Kaistia algarum: one gene and its partner. The protein of the gene in region 1 interacts with the protein of each later gene in a pairwise test. Links are inferred from orthologs where the notes say so. Each region holds a gene or a part of one and is shown on either strand. Other genes may lie near its edges.

Region 1 (3,417 bases):
GGCGAAGGGCATCTCTTCAGCGGCTTCCTGACGCTGGCGCCCCGCTGCGAGGTCTGCGGCCTCGATTATTCCTTCGCCGACCCGGCGGACGGCCCGGCTTTCTTCGTGATCTGTTTTGCCTGCGTGCCGGCGGTGGTCCTGGCGCTGTGGATCGAGGTCGCGTTCCAGGCGCCCTATTGGGTGCACCTCTTCACGACTTTGCCCTTCCTGCTCGCCACCTGCATTCCGCCGCTCAGGCCGCTGAAGGGCTGGCTCGTCGCCAGCCAATATTACTTCAAGGCTGGCGAGGGACAGATCGACGCCGACTACCATGCCCGCAGCGAAGCGGCGCGCCGGCTGTAAGCGCCGGCCGCCTGTCAGGAGGAGGCGAACTCAGACGTCCAGATTGACGACGTTGAGCGCATTGTCCTGGATGAAGTCGCGGCGCGGCTCGACCTCGTCGCCCATCAGCTTCGTGAACAGATCATCGGCTGCGTCGGCCTCCTTGATGCGCACCTGCAGCAGGGAACGGACATTCGGATCGAGCGTCGTCTCCCAGAGCTGGCTTGCGTTCATCTCGCCGAGGCCTTTGTAGCGCTGCAGCTGGATGCCTTTGCGGCCGGCGGCATAGACGGCATCGAGCAGCGAGCGCGGCCCGAAGATCGGCGTCTCATTGTCCTTGCGGCGGAAGCGCGACGGAGCGCCGTAGATCTCGCGCATGCCGGCCGTGAGGCTGTCGAGCTTGCGTGCATCGGCGGAATCGACCAGCGCGGCATCGATCATGGTCGCCTCGCGTACGCCGCGCACCTCGCGTTCGAACAGATAGCCGCCATCGCTGCCGACTTTCCCCGTCCAGCCGCGTTCGATGTCGTCGGCGACGGTGTCGAGACGCCGCGCCACTTCCTGGACCGCCGCCTGCGCCTGATCGGGATCGTTCATCACAGCGGTGTTGAGCGCCCCGGCGATTGCCGCCTGCTCGATGAGCGTGCGGTCATAGCGTGTGTGCATCGCGTCGATCAGATGCTTGACGGTGCGCGTGTCGCTCACGATCGAGGCGAGGTCCGCCCCGGCGATCACTTCGCCATTCTCCAGCGTCAGCGACGCGTCCTCGACGCCCTGGGTGATGAGATAGTCCTCAAGAGCCCGCTCGTTCTTCAGATATTGCTCGGAACGGCCCCGCGTGACTTTGTAGAGCGGCGGCTGGGCGATGAAGATGTGTCCGCGCTCGATCAGCTCCGGCATCTGGCGGAAAAAGAACGTCAGCAACAGGGTCCGGATATGGGCGCCGTCGACGTCGGCGTCCGTCATGATGATGATCTTGTGGTAGCGCAGCTTGTCTGGCGCGAACTCGTCCTTGCCGATCGATGTGCCGAGCGCAATGATCAGCATGCCGATCTGCTCGGACGAGAGCATCTTGTCGAAGCGGGCTCGTTCCACGTTCAGGATCTTGCCGCGCAGCGGCAGCACGGCCTGGTTCTCGCGGTTGCGGCCCTGCTTGGCCGAGCCACCTGCCGAGTCGCCCTCGACGATGAAGATTTCGGACTTGGCTGGATCGCGCTCCTGGCAATCGGCGAGCTTGCCGGGCAGCGAGGCGATGTCGAGCGCACCCTTGCGGCGCGTCAGCTCGCGCGCCTTGCGCGCCGCCTCGCGCGCCGTCGCGGCCTCGACGACCTTGGTGAGGACCTGCTTGCCCTCGCCCGGATGCTCTTCGAACCACTGGCCGAGCAGATCGTTGACGAGGCTTTCGACCACGGGCCGGACCTCGGACGAGACCAGCTTGTCCTTGGTCTGCGACGAGAATTTCGGATCGGGCACCTTGACGGAGAGCACGGCCGTCAGGCCTTCGCGGCAATCATCACCGGTGAGCGACACCTTCTCGCGCTTCGAGACGCCCTGGCTGTCGGCATAGCTGGTGATCTGCCGCGTCAACGCGCCGCGAAAACCGGCGAGATGCGTGCCGCCATCGCGTTGCGGGATGTTGTTGGTGAAGCAGAGCACATTCTCGTGGTAACTGTCGTTCCACCACATCGCGACTTCGACGGTGATCCCGTCACGTTCCGCCGAAATGCCGATCGGGCCCGGCAGCAGCGGATGCTTGGCGCGGTCGAGATAGCGCACGAAGGCTTCCAGCCCGCCCGTATAGATCAGTTCCTCGCGGCGCGGCTCGACACCGCGACGATCGGTCAGAACGATGCGGACGCCGGAGTTCAGGAAGGCGAGCTCGCGCAGCCGATGTTCCAGCGTGTCGAAATCGAACTCAACCTTCGTGAACGTCTCCGTCGACGGCAGGAAGCTGATCTCGCTGCCGCTGCGGCCCTCATTGACGCCGGCCACGTCCATGGCCTCGTAGGTGCCCGTCTCCTTGAGCGGCGCATCGGCATTGCCATGCGTGAAGCTCATCTCATGGATTTTCCCGCCGCGGCGGATCTTGAGCTTTAGCCAGCTCGACAGCGCGTTCACCACCGAGACGCCGACACCGTGCAGGCCGCCCGAGACCTTGTAGGAATTCTGGTCGAACTTCCCGCCAGCATGGAGCTGCGTCATGATCACTTCGGCGGCGGAAATGCCCTCGCCGGTATGAATATCGGTCGGAATGCCACGGCCATTGTCGATGACCGTGCAGGATCCGTCCGGATTGAGCGTCACGCTGACGAGGTCGGCATGGCCGGCTAGCGCTTCGTCGATCGCGTTATCGACGACCTCATAGACCATGTGGTGCAGGCCCGAACCATCGTCCGTATCGCCGATATACATGCCAGGGCGCTTGCGGACAGCATCCAAGCCCTTCAGAACCTTGATGGAATCGGCGCCGTAGGCTTCGGTGGCTTGGTCGCGGGCGGTATCCGACATTCAATCTTCCTTGGATTCGCGCGCATACACGCGCGCGAGAACTCGATTCGTCGTGCTAATCTATTGCTTCGTCGTGCGAATTGCACGTTTCCGCCTATCATTGAAAGACGGCGCCAAGGTGGCGCGGCCGCATTCTGCCGCCGTTTCGGCGGTTCCCGGCGACGCGTGTCTCCGGCGGGCTTGCGCCGGGACGGCGGAGCATCGATTCTCCCGTTTCATTTGGCGGCGAAAGAGGCGATCGAACTCCACCAATGATGCACGCAATCGATCAGTTCCTGGCGACCTACGGCCTTGTCGTTGTCTATTTCGGTGTGATCATCGAAGGCGACAGCGTGCTGATCGCAGCGGGATTTCTGGCGCATCAGGGCGTCATGAACCCGATCACCGTCTTTCTGGCCGCCTTTGCCGGTTCGGTCACGTCCGACCAGATCCTCTATTATATAGGAAGATATTCTGCGGATTCGAGGCTGGTGAAGCGCCAGACGGTACGGCCTGCTTTTGCAAAGGTGCTGGATATCATCCATCGCCGCCGCGTTCTGTTCATCCTGTCCTTCCGCTTCATCTACGGTGTACGAACGATAAGCCCGA
Region 2 (3,498 bases), on another replicon or contig:
ATCTGCTGCCCGTCCAGAACGCGCGGGAACCTCGGACGCGAACGAGATCGACGTTGGGGCGCCATTTTGCATGTCAGCTAGTGGCAGGCAAGCACGGGGGATCGAAGTTTTCACCGCTGCGGCGGCATGGCGCGGGAAAGGTTCGCGGGCTTATCGGCCCTGCGTCGTCTGGTTTCCTTGAACCGCCGCAATGCGGTGCCTATGATGGCGTGAAGAGAAACTGATTCCGGAACATCCCTTGTCCGATACCAACGAGCCGCCTCGCCCCGATGACAAGGGTGACGGCCGGCCATCCGAGTTTGAAGGCATCTCGATCACCGACGAGATGAAGCGCAGCTATCTCGATTATGCGATGAGCGTGATCGTGAGCCGCGCACTACCCGATGCGCGCGACGGCTTGAAGCCTGTGCATCGCCGTATCCTGCATTCGATGAACGAGCAGGGCTACGACTGGAACAAACCTTATCGCAAGTCCGCCCGCATCGTCGGCGACGTGATCGGTAAGTACCATCCGCATGGTGACCAGTCGGTCTATTTTGCCCTCGTCCGCATGGCGCAGGAATTCTCCATGCGCGTCATGCTGGTCGATGGCCAGGGCAATTTCGGGTCGGTCGACGGCGATAGCCCTGCCGCGATGCGGTACACCGAGGTGCGCCTTGCCAAGTCCTCGCGTTCGCTGCTGGACGATATCGACAAGGACACGGTCGACTTCCAGGACAATTACGACGGTTCCGAGCGCGAGCCCGTCGTCCTGCCGGCCCGGTTCCCCAACCTTCTGGTCAACGGTGCGGGCGGCATCGCTGTCGGCATGGCGACCAATATTCCCTCGCACAATCTCGGCGAGGTGATCGACGCCTGCATTGCCTATCTGAACGATCCCGCGATTTCGATCGAAGATCTGATGGAAATTGTGCCGGGGCCGGATTTCCCGACCGGCGGCCTGATTCTCGGTCGGAGCGGCATTCGCTCGGCCTATTCGGAAGGTCGCGGCTCGGTCCTGATGCGCGGCCGCGTGGCCGTCGAGACGATCCGCAAGGAACGTGAAGCACTCGTCATCACCGAGATTCCGTATCAGGTGAACAAGGCGACGATGATCGAGAAGATCGCCGAGCTCGTGCGCGACAAGCGCATCGAAGGCATCTCCGACATCCGCGACGAGAGCGACCGCCAGGGCATGCGCGTCGTGATCGAACTGAAGCGCGACGCCGTTGCCGACGTGGTGCTCAATCAGGTCTACCGGTTCTCGCCGCTGCAGACGTCATTCGGCGTCAACATGGTGGCGCTGACGGGCGGCCGCCCGCAGCTCATGAACCTGAAGGATCTGATCCAGGCCTTCGTCAATTTCCGTGAGGAAGTGGTAGCGCGGCGCACGCGCTTCCTGCTCAACAAGGCTCGCGATCGCGCCCACGTCCTGGTCGGCCTCGGCATTGCCGTCGCCAATATTGACGAGGTCATCTACCTGATCCGTCATGCGCCGGATCCGGGAACCGCCCGCGAGCAGTTGATGGAACGCCATTGGCCGGCGGTCGACATCGCGCCGCTCGTCGCCCTGATCGACGATCCGCGCCACAAACTGGCGGCGGACGGCACTTATCAGCTCTCCGACACGCAGGCGCGCGCCATTCTCGATCTGCGGCTGCAGCGCCTGACCGCCCTCGGGCGAGAGGAAATCGCTGACGAACTGAGCAAGCTGGGTCTCGAGATCGCCGACTATCTGGAGATCCTGCGCTCGCGCGCCCGTATCGTCGGAATCATCCATGATGAGCTCGTCGCGGTGCGCGACGAATTCGCCACGCCCCGCAAGACGGAGATTCTCGACGGCGGAGCCGATTTCGAGGATGAGGACCTGATCCAGCGCGAGGACATGGTCGTCACCGTCAGTCATGAGGGCTACATCAAGCGCGTCCCCCTCGCGACTTACCGGGCGCAGCACCGCGGCGGCAAGGGCAGGGCGGGCATGGCGACGAAGGACGAGGATTTCGTCACACGCCTCTTCGTCACGAATACCCACACGCCGGTCGTCTTCTTCTCCTCGCGCGGCATCGCCTACAAGATGAAGGTCTGGCGGCTGCCTCTGGCCGCACCGCAGGCCCGCGGCAAGTTCCTGAACAATCTGCTGCCGCTCCAGGAAGGCGAGCGGATCACCTCGATCCTGCCCTTGCCGGAAGACGAGGACAGCTGGGATACGCTCGACGTCATGTTCGCGACGACGCGCGGCACGGTTCGTCGCAACAAGCTGTCGGATTTCGTCCAGGTCAACCGCAACGGCAAGATTGCGATGAAGTTCGACGAGGAGGGCGACGCGATCGTCGACGTCCAGCTCTGCTCGGAACATGACGACGTGCTGCTCACCACCGCGGCAGGACAGTGCATACGCTTCGCCGTGACGGATGTCCGCGTGTTCAAGGGCCGGGATTCAACGGGCGTGCGGGGCATACAGCTCTCCGAGGGCGACCAGATCATCTCGATGGCCATCCTGCATCACTTCGATGCGCTGGGCGATGAGCGCTCCGCCTATCTGAAGATGAGCCGCGCCGTGCGTGGCGAGGCCGATGGCGAGGAGACGGCGCCCGAAGCCGACGTCGAGGAAGCGACGAGCGGGGAACTTGCGTCGGCCCGCTATGCCGAGATGAGCGCTGCCGAGCAGTTCGTGTTGACCATCTCCGAGAACGGCTATGGCAAGCGGACCTCGTCCTTCGAGTATCGGATCACCAATCGTGGTGGCAAGGGCATCGTCGCCATGGCCGTCAACGAGCGCAATGGGCGGCTCGTGGCTTCGTTCCCGGTCGAAGACAGCGACCAGATCATGCTGGTAACCGATAGCGGCCAGACGATCCGCATGCCCGTCGGGGGCGACAAGCCGATACGCATCGTCGGCCGCGGCTCGCAGGGCGTCATCGTCTTCAACACCAATGACGACGAGAAGGTCGTCTCTGTCGACCGCCTTAGCGAGGCCGAGACCGAGGCGGAAACGGAAGGCGAGGCCTGATCCGCGCGTGAGGCGTGTGCGGCTCCAAAGCCAAAGAAAAAGCGCCGGCGAATGGCCGGCGCTTCAAAGGTTTTGGGGTGGGAGGTCTTGTCTTGTGGTCAGGGAATTTCAGGACTGAAGTCGAAGGTCTAGGTACTGATCGTTCGTGCACTAAGGCTTTGGGGTGGGGGCCTCGGCCTATTCGATGACTGGAGCTGGTACGCGAATGAGAATGGACTTGCCGTCGGAACGCTTCTCGATCGTGACTTCCGGCGAGCCGCTGCGATCGGCTACCGCGATCAACCGGTCGCTCTTCTTGGCGATCGGATAACGGCCGTCATTATAGGCTGCGGCGCTCGCCAATCCGACGGCAACCGTTGCTGCGATCGATGTCGCGAGGATGGCTGTGTGGAACCACGTGGTCATGGCCGAACTCCGTGTCTTGTTCGGATTGAACTTGGACACAAACTGCGTTAGCGACTATGAACGACTTCACAACGCGTCGTTCGTTCATTGTACAGGTGGTTAAT

Evidence for each region.
Region 2: the proteins of gyrB (region 1) and gyrA interact in binary tests that used the Escherichia coli proteins (3 or more experiments, as listed by UniProt). The link is inferred for Kaistia algarum from one-to-one orthologs.

What each region holds. Positions count from the first base shown.
Region 1 is NZ_JAPKNJ010000001.1:1,782,109-1,785,525, reverse strand. What follows is about bases 102-3,200. They hold gyrB (DNA topoisomerase (ATP-hydrolyzing) subunit B), read right to left. Parts: upstream 2,830-3,200; coding sequence 373-2,829; downstream 102-372. Other genes in these bases: OSH05_RS08685 (DedA family protein), read left to right, coding at 3,081-3,200; OSH05_RS08695 (DUF983 domain-containing protein), read left to right, coding at 102-342. In the rest of the region: more of OSH05_RS08695, read left to right, coding at 1-101; more of OSH05_RS08685, read left to right, coding at 3,201-3,417. UniProt on the Escherichia coli protein: DNA gyrase negatively supercoils closed circular double-stranded DNA in an ATP-dependent manner to maintain chromosomes in an underwound state.
Region 2 is NZ_JAPKNJ010000002.1:653,644-657,141, reverse strand. Bases 10-3,189 are described here. They hold gyrA (DNA gyrase subunit A), read left to right. Parts: upstream 10-325; coding sequence 326-2,989; downstream 2,990-3,189. Other genes in these bases: OSH05_RS16320 (hypothetical protein), read right to left, coding at 3,167-3,189. Outside these bases: more of OSH05_RS16320, read right to left, coding at 3,190-3,394. UniProt on the Escherichia coli protein: A type II topoisomerase that negatively supercoils closed circular double-stranded (ds) DNA in an ATP-dependent manner to maintain chromosomes in an underwound state.